DNA from 2 places in the Paenibacillus sp. y28 genome. Region 2 is predicted to be linked to the other one. Evidence: predicted binding sites of a transcription regulator. Region 2 holds the regulator's gene; the other holds the start of a gene.

Region 1 (3,134 bases), on a different contig from region 2:
CCTCAGCGGCGCTGCGCGGCCGTCTGCCAATATACCTTATGGCTTCCTTGTAAGCCGTCTGCAGGGTATCCTCACGCCGTATAGCGCGAAGCTGTTCTTGGTCCAGTACAGTTCCCTGCATCAGCCGGAATTGAATGCATACCTCTTCATCCACCTCTAGTACCGGCTCGCCGTCGAGTGACAGCAAATATTTTCCTTTTGGCTTATGCAGCCGCTCGACTCGGGTAATTACATACGATCCTGTTGTCCCCGGCTGTTCTCGAAATTTCTTGTCCTGATCCCTGTCGTCTTCCTGCTGCGTCATCTGAGTCCCTCCTTCCATCTGTTGTTTCATTGCTTGTTTTCATTGCTTGTTTTCATTGCTTGTTTTCATTGCTTGTTTTCATTGCTTGTTTTCATTGCTTGCACTCGCGCTGCTCCCCGCGCACAGCGTGTCGAAGCAGGACGGTAGTCAGCCGCATTCAAATCAGATAAAATAGCCGTACCCTAGTGAAAGGTACGGCCGTGAATGAGGGCTTCTTATTCAGCATCCGGATCGAAATCATCATCGTCATCCTGATTGCTCAAAGCAGCAGCTGTTGCACCAGCTACATTGCTTGCTTCGCGGATCTTGTTCTCAATGACCTGAGCGATTTGCCCATTTTCTTTCAGGAATTGCTTCGCATTCTCACGTCCTTGACCAAGACGCTCACTTTCAAAGGAGTACCAGGCTCCGCTTTTGGCGATAATATCCATCTCGGAACCAATATCGATAATGCTTCCTTCTCTGGAAATTCCTTCGCCGTACATAATGTCGATTTCCGCTTGCTTGAATGGCGGCGCCACTTTGTTCTTCACAACTTTAATACGCGTACGGTTCCCGATCATGTCGTTTCCTTGTTTGATCGTCTCAATACGGCGGACATCCAGACGGACGGAGGAATAAAACTTCAGGGCGCGTCCGCCCGGTGTAGTCTCCGGATTGCCGAACATGACGCCAACCTTCTCACGAAGCTGGTTAATAAAGATGGCAATAACCTTTGATTTATTAATCGCACCGGACAGCTTACGCAGCGCTTGAGACATCAGTCGAGCCTGCAAGCCGACGTGAGAGTCTCCCATATCCCCTTCAATCTCCGCCTTAGGCACTAAAGCCGCTACGGAGTCTATAACGATGATATCGACCGCGCCGCTGCGCACGAGAGCTTCTGCAATTTCCAGTGCCTGCTCGCCTGTATCCGGCTGAGACAGCAGCAGCTCATCTATGTTAATGCCGAGCTTTGCTGCATATGAAGGGTCAAGCGCATGCTCAGCATCGATAAATGCAGCTTGTCCACCGATTTTTTGTACTTCCGCAATGGCATGCAGCGCTACAGTCGTTTTACCCGATGACTCAGGCCCGTAAACCTCGATAATTCTACCGCGCGGGAATCCGCCGATACCAAGAGCCAAATCCAGTGCCAGGGAGCCGCTTGAAACGGTCTCCACCTGCATGTGAGTGGATTCGCCCAGCTTCATAATCGAACCCTTACCAAATTGTTTCTCGATACTCCGCAATGCCGTTTCCAGTGCCGCACGACGATCAGCTACCAAGACATTCACTTCCCTCGTTTATAGTAATAGGAACACTCTTTCGGTTTCTTATAGGTATATCATAACGCGTTTTACCTGTTTTGCCAAGAGTTATTTCGAACATACATTCGCTTTTTTTGACTCGTGACAATAAAAAAACCGTAACAAAGTATTCTGACTCTGTTACGGTGCTTCCGTTAACTGTATTAAGTATAGCTTATGCCCATCATGATGCGCAAGCGTTTCTTTCGTTCGCCTATCCCTGTCTCCTTGATGCTGCGGGCAGGCGCTTACCTCGTTTTTCCCCACAATAAATAAAGCGCCTGCCGGGCCGAGCGAAGCTTGATTGCATCCCGGCCCCCGCCGAATTGAAACTCTGTCGCATACGTCTCAAAGCCGGGGCCGGCCAAGCCGATATAAACCAGACCAACCGGCTTGTTTTCCGCTGCCGCCGGGCCCGCTTCTCCCGTAATAGAGATAGCATAATCCGTACCGGTAATTTGGCGAATCCGGTCGGCCATCATCACCGCGCATTCCCTGCTGACAGCTCCAGGCGCCCCTTCCCCCTCCAGCAGAGCGGACGGAATCGACAGCAGCGTCTCTTTCATCTGATTGGAGTAGCAAATCACCCCGCCCCGGAAAACCCTTGAGCAGCCCGGCACTGACGTCACCATGTCCCCGAGCAGTCCGCCGCTGCAGCTTTCAGCCACAGACAATGTAGCGTTATTCTGTGCAAGTTGACGCACCAGAGCCGCCTCTAGAGGAATATCCTCTTCGGCAAATAAATGCTGGCCGACACGGCTTCGTATCTCCGTCTCGGTAGCAGCCATTTTGAGCTGTGCCTCCGCTTCGTTAGACGCTTTGGTCGACAGGCGCAGAGCAACCTCGCCTTCCTTAGCATACGGTGCAATCGTCGGGTCCTGCTGCCCGGTAATCAAATCCAGCAGCCGATCCTCCAGAGACGATTCCCCGATTCCGGCGAATTTGAGCATTTTGGAGAACAGCGGCCGCTCATCCCCCATAACCTTCTGTATCCATGGGGCAGCATAGGATTGGAACATAGGCTTCATTTCCTTCGGCGGCCCCGGCAGCAAAATATAATGTGTGCCGTCCTGCGTCAGCGCCACGCCCGCAGCCTGTCCTGTATCGTTCGGCAAAGCCTCGCTCTGCTCCAGTATGTACGCCATCCGCTTGTTGCTCTCCACCATCGTAATGCCGCGGCTGCGGAACTGGTTTACGATGTTATCGAGCGTCGGCTGATGGAGAACGAGTGTTTGCGACAAGAAGCGAGCCAGCACATCCTTGGTCAAATCATCCTGCGTCGGGCCAAGTCCGCCCGTGCAAATAATCAGCTCCGCCCGGGACCGGGCCGCTTCAAGTGCCGCTGTAATTCTGGCCTCGTTGTCCCCGACAACCGTTTGAAAGTATACGTCCACGCCAAGGGACGCCAGCTCCTGGGATAAAAACTGGGCGTTGCTGTTCACAATTTGTCCGAGCAGCAGCTCTGTACCAACCGCAATAATTTCCGCTCTCATGGCTTCTGTCCTCCCGACATACAAGTTAAGCCCTTATGATTTAAGCCG
Region 2 (3,134 bases):
ATTGACTTGCTTTGTATTTTTTTGAACCATTCGTTCCCACTTGCGAGACATACCGTTCCCCTTTCACTGCGTTCATTGCTTCCCTTAAAGCGCTGCCTTTTTGCTGAAAGGCCCTAGAAATCCTTAACCACAGTCTTAATGCGGCTTGACATCATCAACAATTTCAATGTTGTCCAGCTGATTCTTTAACGATTGCCGGATGCCCGCCAAGTACTGGCGGCGCAAATCATCCCGCTCAGCAAGCTCTTCTTTGGTAAGTCCTGTTGTTTTGGCTTTTCGGGCCAATTCATTAATACGTGCGATCTTTTGGTCATCAATCATTGGCTTCCTCCGTTACACAAGATATACCTTCTTACTCTGACATGCCGCAGCGCTGCTTGTCAAGTTTTCTACCCGTGTAAGCCGTACTTCTTGTGCTTTCGTTTCAAAATGGAAGAACAAGCGTTTGTCCGATAGTTATTGTGCTTCCCTTCAGCTTGTTGATGCGCTTCAGATGATACACGCTTTCCCGGATATCCGCATCCTTCGGACCGTATTCCCGGGCAATCGACCAGAGCGTATCTCCCGCCGCCACAATCACTGCTTTTGAATGTCCATGGGGTGTGGCGTGTCCGTTCTTATCTGTATCTGAAGCCTCGCCGGGAGCTTCTTCCTGCACCTGCTCCACCGTATCGGACTGCGCCTCTCCGCTTTCACCGTACGCCTGCACGAGCGCCCCGCACAAAAAGCTGAGCCCTATCATGCAAATAAAGAAAATAACCTTCAGAATATGTTTATTACGCTGTGCGTTTATGTGTTCCATTTCGCTCACTCCAAACAAGTGTTCTTATTAACTCTTGTACATATCCTAACAAGAACACTTGTTTCCGTCAATATAGTTACGAACATATTTTCGCATTTTATTTCACGTTTTTGGCGCGTTTAAAACACTTTCTACTTATTAGAACTTATGTTTGTACGAACTCCGGTTCTGTGGTATACTTTGGATATAGTACATATGTTTGGGGAGATGGCTATGGGTAAAATATCAAACCGTCAACAAGCGATTCTTGATTTTATTAAGAACGAAGTACGCGAGAAAGGCTATCCGCCCTCCGTTCGTGAAATCGGAGAAGCCGTCGGCCTAGCCTCCAGCTCCACCGTTCACGGACATTTGGACCGCCTTGAGAAGAAGGGACTTATTCGACGCGATCCGACGAAGCCCCGCGCTATCGAAGTGCTGAACAACGATGATGCATTCGGTGACTTTGCCCTCTCCGTTTCTCGAGTGCCGATTCTGGGGAAAGTCGCTGCAGGGCAACCAATTACCGCCGCCGAGAACATCGAGGATTATTTTCCGCTTCCTGCCGATTTTACTCGTGATGAAGAAGTGTTTGTCTTGAATGTTGTCGGGGATAGTATGATTGAGGTCGGCATCCGCAACGGCGATATGGTAATCGTACGCCAGCAAGCCACTGCCAATAACGGGGATATCGTCGTTGCTCTGAATGAGGATGATGAGGCTACCGTCAAGACGTTTTACAAGGAAAAGGACCACATTCGTCTGCAGCCGGAAAATTCAACAATGGAGCCGATTCTTTTGACGCAAGTCACCATTTTAGGTAAAGTCATTGGCTTGTTCCGCGATTTTCGCCGGATGTAGCACATAAACAAGCACAAATAAACAAACACCCGCCAGCATAAATGCCGGTCGGGCGTTTGTTTTGCAAGCAGCGTTAACCTGGAAGTGCTGCATTACCTGTTCATCTATCATTTTTTGGTAGTTTTGTTTGATAGTGTTGTTTCATTATAATTAATGACCAGCACTACCCGCTCTGCTGCCAAGGCGGTGCAACGCTTGATGCGTGTCAATTGCGGAAAGAAGCGCCTCAAAGTAATGGCGTGGTAATCGCGTAGTAATCGCGCCTTGCCTTATCAGGCAGGGCGCTTTATGCTTTTTCCTCTATTCTTGGCATTCCCCTGCCACACTTCCATTTTTTCGGACTGTAAACTAAACCATCGGACTTGAACAAACAGAATCCCCGCCAGCCATCAGCTAGCGGGGATTCCATTTGTTCATCACAATTATCCATGCTTGGAGCTGCTTGTATACACTCCCGACATGAAATGTCTTAATACAGCGTCAAGTATTGGTCACGTTCCCATTGATGCACTTGGGTACGGAATATATCCCATTCAATTTCCTTCAGCTCGTAGAAGTGAGCCAGCGCATGGTCGCCCAGAGCTTCGCAGATGACTTCGTCTGTCAGCAATTCGTCAAGCGCCTGCTTCAGATCGAGCGGCAGGCTTGGAATGCCTTGCTCTTCGCGCTCTTCTTCCGTCATAACGTAGATGTTGCGGTCAGTTGGCGCCGGAAGAGCCATTTTATTCTTGATGCCGTCAAGTCCTGCGAACAGCATAACCGCCAGAGCCAAATACGGATTGGCTGTCGGGTCCGGATTCCGTACTTCAATCCGAGTGCTGAGGCCGCGGGATGCCGGAATACGAACCATCGGGCTGCGGTTGCTGGCAGACCAGGCTACATAGCAAGGCGCTTCATAACCAGGCACAAGGCGCTTATAGGAGTTGACCGTCGGGTTGGTTACCGCTGCAAATGAACGGGCATGCTTCAAAATACCTGCCATAAAGTAACGCGCCGATGCACTCAGGCCGAGACGGTCTTTCTCATCGTAGAACGCATTATCGTTGCCTTTAAAGAGTGAGATGTGGCAGTGCATTCCGGAGCCGTTCATGCCGAACAGCGGCTTCGGCATGAACGTTGCATGAAGGCCATGCTGGCGGGCCACCGTTTTTACTACCAGCTTGAAGGTTTGAATTTGGTCGGCCGCCTTCAAAGCATTGGCATATTTGAAATCGATTTCATGCTGTCCCGGCGCAACCTCGTGGTGAGATGCTTCGATCTCGAAGCCCATTTCTTCCAGTGTGAGCACGATTTCACGACGGCAGTTCTCGCCAAGGTCTGTCGGCGCAAGGTCGAAGTACCCGCCTTGGTCATTCAGCTCATTGGTCGGATTTCCTTTTTCATCGGTTTTGAACAGGAAAAACTCCGGCTCCGGGCCGACATTCATTGCCGTATAGCCCATTTCTTCCGCTTCCTTCAGACAGCGCTTCAAAATTCCGCGCGGATCTCCAGG

Evidence for each region. The regulator LexA, encoded in region 2, represses DNA repair genes until DNA is damaged. The targets are predictions, from matches to a motif close to CGAACATATGTTCG.
Region 1: the regulator LexA is predicted to act here: its motif matches at 1,669-1,682, upstream of recA (recombinase RecA).

The regions. Positions count from the first base shown of each region.
Region 1 covers NZ_JBBBNV010000011.1:111,784-114,917, forward strand. The annotation lists gene WBG83_RS11325 (RecX family transcriptional regulator) at 1-304, opposite strand, end outside; gene recA (recombinase RecA) at 520-1,572, opposite strand; gene WBG83_RS11335 (competence/damage-inducible protein A) at 1,842-3,086, opposite strand; gene pgsA (CDP-diacylglycerol--glycerol-3-phosphate 3-phosphatidyltransferase) at 3,127-3,134, opposite strand, start outside.
Region 2 covers NZ_JBBBNV010000001.1:319,124-322,257, forward strand. The annotation lists gene WBG83_RS01365 (hypothetical protein) at 1-51, opposite strand, end outside; gene WBG83_RS01370 (DUF896 domain-containing protein) at 136-321, opposite strand; gene WBG83_RS01375 (LysM peptidoglycan-binding domain-containing protein) at 425-802, opposite strand; gene lexA (transcriptional repressor LexA) at 1,016-1,642, shown strand; gene glnA (type I glutamate--ammonia ligase) at 2,112-3,134, opposite strand, start outside.